Regions from separate parts of the Peribacillus sp. NPDC055009 genome, predicted to be linked through region 4. Evidence: riboswitches for the same ligand, from Rfam matches in the RefSeq annotation. Region 4 holds a riboswitch; each other region holds the start of a gene.
What was found. A riboswitch is a leader RNA that binds a small molecule or an ion and turns the genes downstream of it on or off. The one in region 4 is predicted to bind S-adenosylmethionine.

Region 1 (4,215 bases), on a different contig from region 4:
GATAATAAAGAACAATTTTCGATACTATTCAGGGAAACACAATTCGATCAAGATATTTCGAAGCAATATGTAGATCAGATTTTCAAGCCGAATGCCAGGCATATTGAAATACAGAAGAGAATAGATAGTGGAGAGATACAATATATCTCTGATATTATCCTATTTAATGTAGGGATCATTTCTTTCACATTGGCATTATCTACACATTATGAGATCCACCAGCAGAAAAAGGAGCCATATTTTACTTCTGAACGAATTAAGAGCATTGCTCAACTTTTGGTATATGGTATTCATGGCAAACAAAAACATACATAATGAAACGGTCATATTTAAGGGCATGAGCATCAAGCCGTAAATATGACCGTTTCTTTTTTCATTCAGAGTAGATGTCCAGAGTGTAAGATTTGACTTATATTTTTCAGACTATTACGATAAATACATACTGTACGAAATGCTTTACGAAGATTTTATCTGGCAATCATGTAATATTGGAGGGGTATATTAAATGAGCGATATCGTAATTTTATCAGGAAGTCCGGCTATTCCGTCCAGAACGGACATTTCACTAAAACATATTCAATCATTAGTCGAAAACGAAGGATTTACCACAGCTTATTTCTCAATCACGGATTTCTCAGCAGATGATTTATTCAAAGGCAAATATAATAGCGAAGATATCTTAAAGCTTTCAGAGAAAATTCAAGCAGCTAGAGGTGTCATTATTGGTTCACCGGTTTATAAGGCTTCTTATACAGGTGTATTGAAGGCCTTGATTGATTTGCTGCCAGAAGGTGCTTTTAAGGGTAAGCCAGTACTGCCAATCATGATTGGCGGAAGTAACAGGCATCTATTGGCGATTGACTATGCACTTAAACCATTAATTTCAATATTAAAAGGCGAGCCGCTGCAGGGCATTTATTTTGTTGATAAGGAAATAGATAAACAGAATTCAGAAAAACCGATAAATGATTTGAATTTAATTGATCGGGTCCAGAGTCAAGTTCAAGAATTTGTAGAAGCGATACAGTTAAGAAATTAATGAATTCGAGTAATCCCTTCGTTTAAAAGGACTGGAATTCGAGAAATTATTTTTTCAGATGATGACTGGCGCCAATTATAGGCTTGTTAATGAAAATAGACTCATTTTTTTGGAGGCTTTATCTAAAAAGACGAGTCTATTTTCATATTTACATGAACATAAAATCATAATCGGAATAGTGTGTATAAAAATAACAGTTCATCCATAATATTAAACCAAGTTATTTTATAAGAAAACTCCATTGACAAGGATTAAATATATGTTAATATTTAAAATAATAAAACTTATCCAGAGCGACGGAGGGAATTGGCCCTTTGAAGTCCAGCAACCTGCATGGTCGATGCAAGGTGCTACCTCCAACAAAATGTTGATCATTTTGGAAGATAAGGTAAAGATATTTACCTTGGGATCTTTCCATCATGGAAAGATTTTTGTTTTTTGGAAAGTTGTAGGCAAACCATAACAATGTAAGGTTGTTTGGAATTATATAAATCTAAGAAATTCATTTGATCAGCGGTGAAAATAAGAAATTCGCGGATTTTCTTAAAGGAGGAACAGGCTTGGATAAAGAGAATCAGCTTGAAGAAATATTTGAACGACTTCAAGAAATGCTTAATTCTATGAAATATGGGTCCATTACACTTATTGTCCAGGATGGTAAAATCATTCAAATGGAAAGAAATGAAAAATTAAGAATTAAATAAGGTATCTGCTGACTAGAAAAACTAGAGGCGGGTTTAACTGATATAAAGAGAGTATTGGTTAGATTCGTCTCTTTTTTTCTAGAGTCAAACAAACTGGAGAATATTACAACGGGTATTGATCAACAGTTACTCTAACCTGATACAGCAAGTTTTAGAGGGGGCTACAAAGTTGGCTGCATTAATAAACTATGAAAATTTCAACACTGGGGATTTCCCTGTATTTCCCGAAGACAGTGAGACAAAAGGTGCTTTGGAAGTTCTGCAATGGGCGAATGACCATTATGGAAACGAACTGATTTATGCTTGCAGTTTTGGCATTGAAGGCATCGTGCTTACGGATTTATTGGCGAAGGTCAATCCTTCTGCCAAAATAGTTTTCCTTGATACAGATGTTCATTTTGAGGAAACTTATCAATTGATCGAGCAAGTGAAAAAGCGATATCCAAAGCTTTCGATAGAAATGAAGAAACCTGCCTTGACGCTTGAGGAACAAGCAGCGGAATTTGGGGATGAATTATGGGTTAGAGATTCAAATAAGTGCTGTAACATCCGTAAAATCATTCCGCTTACCGATGTGCTTTCAACGGCAACAGCATGGCTTTCGGGACTGCGGAGGGAGCAATCCGAGACAAGGGCTTCGACCGAGTATATCAATAAGGATAATAAGTTCAAGTCAGTTAAAATATGTCCACTCATACATTGGACATGGAAAGATGTTTGGCGCTATGCCCATAAAAACGGACTTCCATATAATATCCTGCATGATAATGGATATCCGAGCATTGGATGTAAAACATGTACAGCACCAGCCTTCAATGCAGATGATTTACGCTCTGGCCGTTGGCAAGGAGCTCAAAAAACGGAATGCGGATTGCATTTATCTTAAATAAATAGAAACCATAGGGGGAAATTAGCATGACAATCAGTTTACCGCACGGAGGAACACTAATCGATCTTTGGGAACCAAATTATGATATTAGTAAAATAACAAAGTCGATCGAAATCGATGAAATTGCTTTAAGTGATCTTGAATTGATAGGCACTGGTGCCTACAGTCCAATTAAAGGATTCTTTACAAAAAGTGACTATGAGACAGTAGTCAAGGATATGAGGCTTAGCAGCGGTCATGTATGGAGCATCCCGATTACGCTGCCTTTGACCGAAGAAACTGCCGAAACCCTTACTATAGGTGAAGAAGTAACGTTGACTCATGAAGGTGAAACATACGGGGTTCTCTCCGTTTCCGATATATACACACCAGATAAGCAATTGGAAGCGACATTAGTTTATCAAACGGATGATGAGAAGCATCCAGGAGTGAAAAATTTATATAACCGCGGTGATGTATATGCCGGCGGGGAAATAAAGTTGATCAAGAGAATAGAGCGTCCGCAGTTTCAAGCTAATTATTTGGACCCGGTCGAGACAAGGAAAGCTTTTGCTGAAAAGGGCTGGGAAACGGTTGTCGGCTTCCAAACGAGGAACCCTGTTCACCGTGCACATGAATACATTCAAAAGACAGCATTGGAGATTGTCGACGGCTTATTCTTAAATCCTCTCGTAGGTGCCACTAAATCAGATGACATTCCGGCAGATGTAAGAATGGAAAGCTATAAAGTGCTGCTTGAAAAATATTATCCTAAGGATCGCGTCTCCCTTGCAGTTTTCCCTGCTGCCATGCGTTATGCAGGACCTAGAGAAGCCATTTTCCATGCCATGGTCCGTAAAAATTATGGTTGCACCCATTTTATCGTCGGACGAGATCATGCGGGTGTGGGCGATTATTATGGCACATATGATGCTCAAAAAATCTTTGGGAATTTCAACGCAGATGAGTTAGGGATCACGCTATTATTCTTTGAACATAGTTTTTATTGTAAAGAATGTGGCAATATGGCTTCCGCTAAAACTTGTCCTCATGGCAAGGAAGACCATGTCATCCTGTCTGGAACGAAAGTAAGGGAAATGCTGCGTAACGGAGAAATTCCTCCAGCTACCTTTAGCCGTAAAGAAGTCATCGAGGTATTGATCGAAGGTCTAAAAAAGAATGAAGTTTATAACTGATCGGACATAAATTGAAGGACCACATGAAGAGGGGGATTATTAATGAGTAAAAGTACGAATGTCACTTGGCATGAAACGTCATTGACCAAGGAGCTCCGCCGGAAGCAAAACGGCCATGAAAGCACAGTTCTTTGGTTCACTGGTCTCTCGGGCTCCGGAAAATCAACGATTGCGAACGCGGTCGCTAAAGAGTTATATAATCGGAATATTCGAAGTTATGTTTTGGATGGTGATAATATCCGCCACGGATTAAATAAAGATTTAGGTTTTTCTGAAGAAGATCGAACCGAGAATATTAGACGAATCGGTGAGGTTTCCAAGTTATTCGTGGATAGTGGGCAGTTCGTATTGACCGCCTTCATATCACCTTTCAGGGCAGATCGGCAGATTGTACGTGATTTACTCGAT
Region 2 (4,215 bases), 130 kb from region 4:
TCACTTGCCGATTCAATATCCCCTTTAACAAGTAGCTGGGTTTCCTTGGAGGAATCCTCTTTCCCTCTTGTAAGTGTTCCTAAAATCACCATATCCCCTTTACCTAACGAGTTTAACAAGGCGTAATCTGCAGCTATTCCAGTATCAGCTTGTTCTGTTAATACAGCATTAACCGTGTCAATTCCCATGGCAAAATTGGTAAGCTTTGCTTCTACGCCGTAATTTGAGAAGTATCCCTGTATCTCTGCCGCCCTGAATTGAAGTGAACCACCTGCTGCAGTATCAATAGCCATCCTTATAACGTCACTGTTAGGTGCACCAGCATCTTCTGAAGGAGATGAGGAACATCCAGCGATAAATAAAATGTTTAACATCGAAATAACAACCAATAAAGACCTCAAATTTTTCATGTTCATATCCCCTATGGCACTTATTTTTTTAAGTTGGCAACACATCTAAAACCCATATGCCCTGTAGAGCTGTCAATCATATTATAAGTACGGGCTGAAATCCTATAACGATTACAATATGATCGATGGCATAGATAGGATCCGCCTTTTATCAGTTTTGCAAAAGGATCGGGATCGAGGACTTCACTTCCATGTTGAATTGAAAATGTATCCTCGCACCATTCCCACACATTCCCCGACATGTTATAAAGGCCAAAATCATTCGGTTCAAAGGTATCAACAGGAGCCGTTCCTAAAAATCCGTCTTCTCCCAAATTTTCGTTTGGAAAATTGCCTTGCCAAATATTACAGTGATGCTTTCCCCCTTGGTGCAACTCATCCCCCCAAGGATATTTACGATTTACCACTCCACTGGCAGCAGCATATTCCCATTCCGCTTCTGTCGGAAGTCTTTTTCCAGCCCATCTACAAAACGCTTTGGCATCATTCCATGACACATGGACGACCGGATGGTGAAAGCGATTCACGATTGAGGAATCCGTCCCTTCCGGATGCTTCCAGCAAGCATTTCGAACAGCTATCCACCAAGGTGTTTTTTCGGCTGCCCCCACCATATCCCGTTCCATTCGTTTGTTGACAAACAAGTTAAAAACAAAAGACCATCCATATTTCTCCGCATCTGTTACATAACCGGTATCCTTTATAAAACAATAGAATTGTTCATTTGTTACGGCGTATCGGTCCATGTAAAAGGACTCAATCTTTACTGTTCGTGGTGGATATTCACCATCTTCTCTTGAACTATCTTCATCACTTGATCCTAGTAAAAATTCACCTGCTTGTATCAAAGACATATTATAGAAATCGTTTTTGTTTGTCGGGATCGAATCAAGGTCAGTTTCAATTGAAAGAAAATTCCGTCTTTTCAATACAGTACAGCATGATTTCATATTTGTTGTTTTCATGTTTCCACTCTCCAATGAATCTTCTCCTAGGCACTGCTTATGCCTGTATTATCACAATTTTTTTCGAACAAAAAAGGACACAGAAATGTTGTAATGAACAACAATTCAGTATCCTTTGGTTGACCAATTGGATAATCCAATTTTATTCTCTTTTCTTTATGCAATTTAACAATAAAACATAAATACTCATTAATCAAGTAGGTTTAATTATTTTATTTATTTTTTTCAGTCTTCCCTACTAATCGTTGTTTTAAAAAACCACGTCTAAACCTTATCTAAAAAGTGGTATAAAAAGCCGAATACAGAAAATGATCATGCCAGGAACCGAGTAATAAACGGTATATTCTAAATATTCAACCTCCAGCGCTTGACCTTTGTAAAAACTACCTGTATAGTCATAATTAATTTAATAGACAACTCTTATCCAGAGAGGTGGAGGGACTGGCCCTTTGATGCCTCAGCAACAGACTGATCATGTACTGTGCTAATTCCAGAAGTGTAAAAACTTGAAGATAAGAAGAGTATATAGCTTTGTTGCCAACACCTCTTCTTATTTTTTAAGAAGAGGTTTTTTATTTTTAAAAGGAAAGAAGGAATGCAACATGTCAATCACATTAACGAAAGCACCATTCAGGGCCGATCACGTCGGAAGTTTATTAAGACCGGAACGTTTACATATTGCCAGAAAGCAATTTAGGGAGGGTACCCTTTCAGCAGAGCGCCTTCGTGAAATTGAAACCGAAGAAATCAAACGGATTGTCGATAAACAAATTGAAGTTGGATTGGAGGCTGTTACGGACGGCGAGTTCAGACGAACATGGTGGCACTTTGACTTCCTCGAACATTTAAATGGCATCGAGGGATATGTGACTGAAAAAGGTCTCACATTCGATGGTGTGGAAACAGAGAGATATAACGTTCGCAATACCGGGAAGGTTTCATTCAATCCTGAACATCCCTTCATTAGTGATTTCATTGAATTGAACAAAATCGTGAACGGTCGTGCCGTTGCTAAGCAAACCATTCCCAGTCCGAATCAGTTATTTGCTGCAGGTATTCATAATGAAGACATCTACCCTGATATTGAAGATTATGCAAATGATATCATCAAGGCGTATCAGCATGCTTTGAAAGCCTTTTATGAAGCAGGTGTGCGTTATCTTCAATTGGATGATGTATATATTGCCAGACTTTCAGCTCCAGATTTCCAGTTCAAAGATGGAAAATATACGAGGGAACAGTTAATTGATCTTGCACTTCGTGTCATTAATGGAGCATTGGAAGGCAAACCAGAAGACCTTGTCGTCACTACCCACCTATGTCGCGGAAACTATCAGTCGACTTGGGCGTTTGAAGGAAGCTATGCCCGTATCGCCCCAACTTTATTGGCAAAGGAAAAAGTGGATGGATTCTTCTTGGAATATGATGATCAACGCTCAGGGGATTTCAAACCATTGGAATACATTCCAAATGGCGGTGCACAGGTCGTACTGGGTGTCGTCACTTCAAAAAATGGAGAAATCGAAGACAAGGAAGCAGTTAAGGCACGCATCAAGGAAGCTTCAAACTTCGTTGCTCTCGAACAATTATGCTTAAGCCCTCAATGCGGCTTCGCCTCCACCCATCACGGCAACAAGCTGACCGAAGAACAGCAATGGGAAAAGCTGAAATTCGTCGTTGATGTAGCAAAAGAAGTGTGGGAATGATTCATCTTTAAATGTAACGTAAAAGCTAGGCATTAGGCAGGCCTAGCTTTTCTTCAAAACAGCTCAATAAAATGTTTTGCCGTTTTGGAAAGATAACGATCTTGTCTAAAAACCAAAGCTATATTCGATTGAATTGAAGAATCGATAATATCCAACACTTTCACTCCTTTTATAATATGAGGTGAAACAGCTGATTTCGGAACAATACTCGCCCCAACTCCAGCTGAAACCAGAGAGAGCAGAACATTTACATCATGGCATTCGCATAAAATATTTGGCTGTATTTCCCGCTTTTTAAATTCCTCGATAATTTCTTCGTAAATCCCTTGTCCTTTTTCCCTATGCACTAAAAGCAATGGGATATTTTCAATATCCTTTAAATGAACCCTACTCTTTGAAGTGAAACTGTCCCAAACCTCAGGTACAACAAAAACATTCGGCACTTGTCCTATGTTCAAAATGGAAAGACCCTTCATCTCGACAGGTAAATGAACAATAGCAAGTTCAATATCCTGATTCTCCAAATAATTACTTATTTCATATGGATCTCCTGCGAATATTTTAAAGGAAACGGAAGGATATTTTTTCTTAAAATCATTAATTTTATCAGGTAAATAAGACATATAGGCAAGTACGGAACCTACTGAAAGGGTACCTTTAATTCCCTCACCCGTTTCCTTCACTTCGAGCAAGGAGTCCTCGAAATATTGCAGCATATTCTTAGCCTTCTCGTAAAGTACCCTCCCAGCTTCGGTCAATTCCATACTTTTACCATTCCTTTTTCGCTCAAGTAAAGTAGTCCCTAATTCTTCTTCCATAAGGCGGAGCTGCTGGCTTAATGGCGGCTGTGACATATTCAATTTTTTTGCTGCACGGGAAACCTGGCCTTCTTCTGCAAGAATAAGAAAATATCGTAATTGTCTAATATCCATTTTGGCACCTCTAATATATATGTAAAGCGTATATAAACTTAATTATATAGATATTTTAAATATGATACAAACAGCAGTAAAATATATTTGTTTACAATATAAAGGGGTGTTCAAAATGGAGAAATTCAAGGATCTAAACAAAAGCTTCATCAATGGGGAATGGATGGAAGGCTCAAGTCAACGCAGATATAATATTTTAAAC
Region 3 (4,215 bases), on a different contig from region 4:
TCTTGAAAACAGAGGTTCTTTTGCAACTGTTTTCCCTGTACATAGTGGAATCGAGAAATGACCTGGCTTCCAATGTCGTGAAAGAAGCAGTCGAGTTCCAACCGGACTACCCGAATGTCACGGAAATTGCACGTGCCTTTTTTGAAGAACAAAAGGATTGGAACAGTGCGGTGGTATTAGCGGCGAATGAAAGTATCCGTACAGAATCAATGGGCTGGTTCGATGTGCTGAAAACGTATATCCAGCAAGGTGTTGCCCAATCGATGGATCCGGATTATTTTTCAACTGTCCTTGGTTCGCTATACACACTCGACCAGGAACGTTTCGAAAAGGTGACGGTTGCCCTTTGGAAAAACTATAAATATACGGATTCTTATTTCGAATGGCTGAGAGTGATTAATAACTTGATAGATACCATCGAATTGAACCATGCGGATGTATGGGAAGAGCTTTCCGTCTATTACAGGGATGCATATGCAGGTCTGTTAGAAGGAACGCACCTAATCAAGGAATTAAGTCCTGTCGTGCCAAGGTTGCTTGAAAACTGGCTCAAAATCGCAGACGGGGAGCTCTCGCTGTTTGCGGCGGCATCCGCGTTGTCCTGGAATGAAATCTTCCCGGATACGATCAATGCGTTGGTCATTCAGGACGCAGAGAGCCTGCTTTCGAAATCGCCTAAATTGGGTGGCGGACTGGAAGCGGGAGAGAAACTGTTCAATTCCATTATCCAGTGGGCTGAAGATAATGATTTAAAGGTTGGCAATAAGCTTAAATGGATGGTAGACGGGCTTAAGGATACCCGGAATTTCAATCTTCTTCTTGCTGGAAGCACAGGAAATGGCAAGACATCCTTTATTCAGTCAATCGTTGGTGAGAGCATTGCCGCTGAAGATCATTCGTCACTAGTCAGTGTCAAAGATGGGGATGATTTGGAAATCCTTGAAATTACCGATACAGATAGCAAAGTTGTCGAGGAGCTAACTGATTTGGATGAAACACGCCGCCAGCGCGGGACTATTGTCGATGTGACCATCATCAGTGACTACCTAAGGAATAATCATCTGCGATTATTGGATACTCCTGGGTTCAATGGGGAAAAAAGCGTGGAATCCGATTTCCAGGGCTATTTACATGGCAGTGATGGATTGATGTTCGTTCTTGACGCCCGGGCGCCTTTCACCGGCAGCGAACGGGATCTGTTATTGGAAATTCAAATGATGGCTCCGAAACTGCCGATTCATTTCTTATTAAATAAAATGGATACGATATACAGTGATCAGGTCGCAGTCCGGATGGAAGACGAAACATGGGATAAAGTGAATGCCTATTTCCCGAATGCGAAAGTATTCGCTTTCTCTAAACATTATGACAGCCGGCAGCAATTGAAGGACCTTTCAGCCTTCCTTCAATCGAATTATCAAGATGATAATTGGAAGGAAAGAAGATCTGAAAAAATCCTGGCATTCATTCGTAAAACTTTATCTTATCTGTTAGAAAAACGGGCAGCCAATGAGCGGAAATGCGAGCATTCCATCTCTTGGAATGAACAGATGGAAGTCAAGCTGAATGGGGCTGTCAACCAATTGGCTGATTTGGAAAAAGAGAAAAGTGAAAATATCATAAGGTCGTATCGTTCGCTTAAGGACGAAGTGAAAAGTCAGCTTTATTCAAAAATTCCTGAATTACTGAGGGATTGCTCTAAATCGTTAACGGAAAGCAGTGATTTCAGTCAGGTCCATGTACAGTTAAATCAGGAAATGAATGAGCGGATTCAAAACTTCATTTCTGACAAGATCATGCCTCAATATTACCGTTCTCTTCAAGACTGGATTGCCAGTTCCCAAATGGAGTTCTCACAAAGCCAGCAGTTTATGGATGAGATGAGTGCCGGTTTCAATGAATTATACAAAGAAGAACGGATTACGCTTGCAGGCGACTTCAGAGTATTGGATGACTGGCGCCGTGATGCCGACCGGATGACAAGCAGCATCCGCATCGAAAACGTCAATATCCTTTTGCGCAGGACTCCATCTCAATTACTGCTTAAAGGGGCAGGGAAGCTGTTTGGGGCGATACCGCAAAATAAAGCCAATATGTACAATCGTTATAAGAAATACCTGGAAAGTGAAGATTACCTGGATGTTGCGGAAATGATCACGGAGCGTTTCCTTACCCAATTTGGATTGTTTGAAAAATCTTTGGATCGTGACATCTCCCTTTTCTATCGCGGTTCATTTGCATTACTTCAAAAAACGATAGAGCAAACGCAGACTGAAATAAAAGACTACCAGGCTGCATTGGAGCATATGAAACAAAATCCGGAAGTTTACCGTGACCCTATCACTTTGTTCGAAGTGAAATTAAGGCAGTTGGAGCGGCTTGAAAAGATTGAGAAAAAGCGTCTAGCCCAGCTTCAAAGAAAATAAAAAATAACGGGGAACATTTCAAATATTCAAAAATCTATTGACTTTACGACTATATCCCTATAAAGTGATAATTACAAAAACGTAACACGATATATCTCTTATCAAGAGTGGCGGAGGGACTGGCCCTAAGATGCCCAGCAACCGTTCCATTAGGAATTGGTGCTAAATCCTGCAAAACAGAAATGTTTTGACAGATAAGAGAGGGACAAGTCTGCAAAACAGCCGATTAAACCTCTCTATATTAGAGAGGTTTTTATTTTGGGATTTACACCAACTTAACTGATGAGACTAATAAGAAAAAATGGAGGGAAACAAGATGAAAAGGTCTATTAAAGGTATATTCATTTCAGCCATCGCTTCGGCTTTGCTTTTAACGGGGTGCTCTACAGGTCAGAGTTCCACAGAGTCGAAGAAAGAAGAAAAAGTATCATTTGAAAATGTTCCGGAAAGATTCGCTGATGGAGATGGAGCCAGAATCAAAGTGATCCGTAAAATTGGCGGTGATGATCATACGGCCCAATACCTGGCGGGGGCGAAGGAAGAAGGAGAAGCACTGGGGTTTCAAGTGGATACGTACACAGCCAATGGTGATACGGCTAAATTCCATGATGCGATAGCGCAGGCTTTGGAGGAAGATTATGACGGCTATATCATTTCACATGGTGATGATGCAGCAACTGTGAATGACGTTCAAAAGTTGGTTGATGCAGGTAAAAGCGTTGTCACATTCGATTCAATAAGCGATCTATCTAAAATAGAAGGCGTGACATTAACTTCACAAGATGATGAAGCGTTGGCAACACTGGCTTTTGATAAGCTGATAAAAGAACAGAAAGGTAAAGCGGCAATTGCATACCTTTGGGTGGACGGTTTTCCTCCAATGGTAAGAAGAAATGCAGTCTATCAGGAAAAATTAAAAGAAAATCCTGGGATCAAAGAAGTCGAAAGGTTCGGAGTGGCATCTGCTGATACATCGGTTCAGACACAAAATGCTGTAGCCGCAATGCTGAATAAATACCCTAAAGGTAAATTGGATGCCATTTTCGCAACATGGGATGCCTTTGCTATCGGTGCAGCCCGGGCGATTAAAGAGGCGGGCCGCGATGAAGTGAAGATATATGGAATAGATGTCTCGAATGCAGATCTCCAGGAAATCCAATCGGCTGATAGCTCATGGTCCTACACGGCAGCAGTAGATCCCAAGTTGATCGGTGCAGTAAATATGAGGATATTGGCTAAAAAATTAGCGGGCGAAGAAACGCCGCAAACCTATGACTTGGAGGCTTCACTTATTTCACAAAAGCAAATCCAAGCGTCTAAAGAAGCGGTGAACATGGCAAATCTGTCAGGTATTGTCGATGGCTGGGGTGTATCGACGGAATTTGAAGAAGATTGGATGAAAGTTTTGAAAGATCATTATAAAAATTAAAAAGAGACACTCTCTTTCAAGTAGAAGGGAGTGTCTGTTCAATAAGGGGGAATGGACATGGGCACGCAACTAGAAATGAAGAAGATTTCGATTGAATTTCCGGGGGTGAAGGCGCTGAGTGATGTTGATTTTTCCGTAAAATCGGGGACAGCCCACGCATTGGTCGGTGCAAACGGAGCAGGGAAATCGACGTTAATGAAAGTATTATCGGGAGCCCATGTTCATTATTCAGGTGACATTTATATTGATGGGGTGAAGAGGGATATCCGCTCGCCAAAAGCGGCTCAAGAACAAGGCATTCAAATTGTTTATCAGGAAGTGGATACCGCCCTCATCCCTTATTTAACGGTTGGGGAAAAT
Region 4 (4,215 bases):
TGATGAAACAGGTGCACGTGCAGTTCCTATCTACCAAAGCAATGCATACTTGTTCAAGGACACCGACCATGCAGCGAATTTATTTGGCCTAAAGGAGAATGGCTATATATATTCACGACTCCATAATCCCACGATCAGCGTTTTTGAGGAAAGAATGGCCTTATTGGAAGGCGGAATCGGCGGATTGGCAACAGCAAGCGGAATGGCTGCCATCTCACTTTCAATCCTGAATATTGCCGCTGCAGGGGATGAGATTGTTTCAGCATCTACATTATATGGCGGTACGTATAACCTTTTTGAAAATACTCTTCCTAAATACGGGATTAAAGTGAAGTTCGTTTCTCCTGATGACCCTGAAAATTTCAAAAGGGCGATTACGCCAAGAACTAAAGCCATTTTTGCTGAAACCATCGGAAATCCAAGTTTGAGGGTGCTTGATATTGAAGCGGTAGCGAAAATCGCCCATGATGCCGGAATACCTTTAATCATTGATAATACCTTTGCGACACCGTATCTATGCAGACCAATTGATTTTGGAGCGGATATTGTCATCCATTCCGCTACAAAATGGCTTCTGGGAAATGGAACTACGCTTGGCGGTGTCATCGTGGATGGAGGGAAATTCGATTGGAACTCGCCAAATTACCCTGGCTTCACAGAGCCTGACCCAAGTTACGACAATCTGGTATACGCCGAGGCAGTTGGACCTGCCGCATTCATAACGAAAGCCCGAGTCCAGTTACTCCGTGATTTAGGACCTGCGCTAAGTGCCCAAAGTGCATTCCAGTTTACGCTGGGACTTGAAACGCTGCATGTAAGGATGAAAGAGCATCTATCAAACACCAAGTCTGTCATTAAATATTTAAAAAACCATCCTGCGGTGACTTGGGTTTCACATCCTGGTGATGAGGATCATCCCGATAAAGCCCTTGCGGAAAAATATTTGCCAAAGGGAGCTGGATCTGTTGTGACTTTTGGGATACAAGGTAATCGAGAAGCTGGGGCAAAACTTATCAATTCGGTGGAATTATGGTCCCATGTAGCGAATGTTGGGGATGCGAAGAGCTTGATCATCCACCCAGCCAGTACGACCCATCAACAATTGAATGAGGCAGGTCTTGCGAAAGCGGGTGTGAGTGCCGACCAAGTCCGTTTATCGATTGGGATTGAAAATGTAGAGGATTTAATAGAAGATTTGGAGCAGGCAATTGAAAAAGCGACGAATATAGTCTCCTTGACATCCAAAACGGTTTAAGTAAAGTTTCTGTATGCTTGTACTAGAAATATTATACATTGCACTCCTTTTTTATCTATGATAAAATTTCTCCATACTAAAGAACTTAATGATGTACAAATATTCTATATATTAGCTCTTATCAAGAGAGGTGGAGGGATGTGCCCGATGAAACCCGGCAACCGACAAGGAGATTTCCTTGGAAAGGTGCCAATTCACACAAAGTTTAATCACTTTGGAAGATGAGAGGAAGGCCTGTTTCTTCACCTGCCTTTCTGCTCATGCAGAAAGGTTTTTTCTGTTTTAATTGGGTAAACTTTTACATGATATGAGAAACAGACTAATAATGTAGAGAAATCAACTAAGTTCATAGGTTTTATTGGATAAAAGAGGTGAGGGTTAATGATTACATTGACGAAAGTCAGTAAGCTGTTCCGAACAGGAAAAGGAAACAGTGAGACAATCAAGGCTGTAAATAATGTGAATGTTGAAATAAATAAAGGCGAGATTTTCGGTATCATCGGTTACAGTGGAGCGGGGAAAAGTACTTTGATCAGAATGCTCAATGGATTGGAAACACCAACAGAGGGATCTGTTGTAGTTGCTGAGAAGGAAATTTCAAAAATTAAAGGGGCTCAGCTCCGCAAGGCCCGTCAAGAAATCAGCATGATTTTCCAACATTTCAATTTATTATGGTCGAGGACCGTTCAGGAGAATATATCTTTCCCATTGGAAATTGCAGGAGTTTCTAAACCTGAGCGAACCAAGCGTGTGAACGAATTGATCAAGTTAGTAGGATTGGAAGGCAGGGAAAAGGCCTATCCATCACAATTAAGCGGAGGGCAAAAGCAAAGGGTGGGAATAGCCAGGGCTCTGGCAAATGACCCTAAAGTGCTGCTGTGTGATGAAGCGACTTCTGCCTTGGATCCGCAGACTACCGACTCCATACTCGAATTGCTTGTTGACATCAATCAGCGTTTGGGGTTGACGATCGTCTTGATAACACATGAAATGCATGTGATCCGCAAAATCTGCCATCGCGTCGCCGTGATGGAAAGTGGGCAAGTTGTTGAACAGGGACCTGTCCTGGATGTTTTCAAGAACCCTAAAGAACAAATGACGAAGCGTTTCGTGCAACAGGTAACGGAACCGGAAGAAACGAAAGAAACGATGGACCATTTGCTCGAACGCTATCCTGCAGGCAAAGTGATTCAATTGACCTTTGTAGGCGATCATGCCGAAAGCCCGTTGATCACCAAGCTTGTACGTAACTTCGAGTTGGATGTCAATATCGTTCAAGGTAAGATATCCCAAACAAGAAGCGGTTCATATGGAACATTGTTTATCCATCTTGATGGCACTGAGGATGAAATGCTCCGCGCAATCGAATTCATTAAAGCACAGCAGGTAGGCGTGGAGGTGATTACTCATGCTTGAAGAATTATTGCCGAATGTTGATTGGGAAGACATTATTGAAGCTACGAGGGAAACGCTTTACATGACAAGCGTCTCTGTAGTGGCAACCTTTTTTATAGGCATAATATTAGGATTGATCCTGTTCCTGACAGGGAAGGGTAATATGTGGGAAAACCGGGCAGTCAACGGGATCATGAGTGCTGTCGTCAATATTTTCCGTTCCATTCCATTTCTTATTTTGATCGTGCTGCTCATTCCTTTCACTAAAGCGCTAGTCGGTTCCATGATCGGAGAGAACGCTGCACTGCCGGCACTTATTATCGGTGCGGCACCATTTTATGCGCGTATGGTAGAAATCGGCCTTCGTGAAATCGATAAAGGTGTAATTGAAGCTGCTAAATCGATGGGAGCAAAAACGAGCACGATCATTTGGAAGGTCCTTCTTCCAGAGTCAATGCCTGCCCTTATTTCTGGGATTACGGTAACATCGATTGCATTGGTTGGATATACCGCAATGGCCGGGGTCATCGGCGCAGGCGGGCTTGGTAATCTAGCCTATTTGGACGGCTATCAAAGAAATCAAAATGACGTTACACTAGTGGCGACCATCGTTATTCTAATTATCGTCTTCATAATTCAAATTATTGGAGATGTGATTACATCTAAATTGGACAAAAGATAAAGGGAGATGAATAGGATGAAAAAGTTTTTAGGATTTGCATTAATTTTAGTGTTGTCTATCGCTTTGGCTGCTTGTGGAAGTGAAAAGGATAAAAGCGGCAGTGATACGGAGAAAGAATCGAAGAAAATAGTTGTAGGGGCATCCAATGTTCCTCATGCTGAAATCCTTGAGGAAGCTAAGCCGCTTCTTAAAGAAAAAGGAATCGAATTGGAAATCGAAACTTTCCAGGACTATGTTTTACCGAATAAGGCGTTGAATGATAAGGAATTGGATGCTAACTACTTTCAACATATTCCATATTTAGAGGGGCAAATTAAAGAAAATGGATATGACTTCGTTAATGCTGGCGGAATCCATATCGAGCCGATTGCTCTATATTCACAAAAATATAAAAGCATTGATAAACTTCCGGAAGGCGCAACAATTATTATGAGCAGCTCTGTTGCTGATCATGGGCGCGCTTTATCCCTTTTGGAAAAGAATGGCCTGATCACTTTGAAAGAAGGCGTCGATAAAACGACGGCTACAACTAAAGACATCGTTGAAAATAAGAAAAACCTTAAATTCGATGCTGATTATGAAGCGGCCCTGCTTCCTAAAATTTATGAGAGTGGCGAAGGCGATGCAGTCTTGATCAACTCCAACTATGCAATTGACGCCGGTTTGAATCCGCTTGAAGATTCGATTGCGATTGAAGATTCGGAATCTCCATATGTGAATGTCATTGCCGTAAACAAAGGTGACGAAAATAAAGAAGCAATAAAAGCGCTTGTAGAAGTATTGCATTCTAAAGAAATTCAAGATTTCATTCTTAAAGAATACAAAGGTGCAGTTGTACCGGCGGATAAATAATTCAAGAATGGCGACCTGATTTAACTCAGGT

Region 1: it holds a riboswitch for S-adenosylmethionine, as region 4 does, so the genes downstream of both, ACWF5P_RS14605 (YezD family protein) here and ACWF5P_RS04585 (methionine ABC transporter ATP-binding protein) in region 4, are expected to answer to the same signal.
Region 2: it holds a riboswitch for S-adenosylmethionine, as region 4 does, so the genes downstream of both, ACWF5P_RS03885 (5-methyltetrahydropteroyltriglutamate--homocysteine S-methyltransferase) here and ACWF5P_RS04585 (methionine ABC transporter ATP-binding protein) in region 4, are expected to answer to the same signal.
Region 3: it holds a riboswitch for S-adenosylmethionine, as region 4 does, so the genes downstream of both, ACWF5P_RS11725 (sugar ABC transporter substrate-binding protein) here and ACWF5P_RS04585 (methionine ABC transporter ATP-binding protein) in region 4, are expected to answer to the same signal.

The regions. Positions count from the first base shown of each region.
Region 1 covers NZ_JBSGVZ010000008.1:198,207-202,421, reverse strand. The annotation lists gene ACWF5P_RS14615 (TetR/AcrR family transcriptional regulator) at 1-315, shown strand, start outside; gene ssuE (NADPH-dependent FMN reductase) at 506-1,039, shown strand; SAM riboswitch class I at 1,321-1,429, shown strand; gene ACWF5P_RS14605 (YezD family protein) at 1,600-1,743, shown strand; gene ACWF5P_RS14600 (phosphoadenylyl-sulfate reductase) at 1,925-2,629, shown strand; gene sat (sulfate adenylyltransferase) at 2,659-3,807, shown strand; gene cysC (adenylyl-sulfate kinase) at 3,850-4,215, shown strand, end outside.
Region 2 covers NZ_JBSGVZ010000002.1:26,688-30,902, forward strand. The annotation lists gene ACWF5P_RS03875 (ABC transporter substrate-binding protein) at 1-416, opposite strand, end outside; gene ACWF5P_RS03880 (SUMF1/EgtB/PvdO family nonheme iron enzyme) at 431-1,375, opposite strand; SAM riboswitch class I at 1,793-1,894, shown strand; gene ACWF5P_RS03885 (5-methyltetrahydropteroyltriglutamate--homocysteine S-methyltransferase) at 1,978-3,081, shown strand; gene ACWF5P_RS03890 (LysR family transcriptional regulator) at 3,135-4,013, opposite strand; gene ACWF5P_RS03895 (aldehyde dehydrogenase family protein) at 4,129-4,215, shown strand, end outside.
Region 3 covers NZ_JBSGVZ010000006.1:99,029-103,243, forward strand. The annotation lists gene ACWF5P_RS11720 (GTP-binding protein) at 1-2,426, shown strand, start outside; SAM riboswitch class I at 2,522-2,627, shown strand; gene ACWF5P_RS11725 (sugar ABC transporter substrate-binding protein) at 2,743-3,855, shown strand; gene ACWF5P_RS11730 (ATP-binding cassette domain-containing protein) at 3,913-4,215, shown strand, end outside.
Region 4 covers NZ_JBSGVZ010000002.1:158,657-162,871, reverse strand. The annotation lists gene ACWF5P_RS04590 (O-acetylhomoserine aminocarboxypropyltransferase/cysteine synthase family protein) at 1-1,255, shown strand, start outside; SAM riboswitch class I at 1,371-1,483, shown strand; gene ACWF5P_RS04585 (methionine ABC transporter ATP-binding protein) at 1,637-2,671, shown strand; gene ACWF5P_RS04580 (methionine ABC transporter permease) at 2,664-3,332, shown strand; gene ACWF5P_RS04575 (MetQ/NlpA family ABC transporter substrate-binding protein) at 3,348-4,184, shown strand.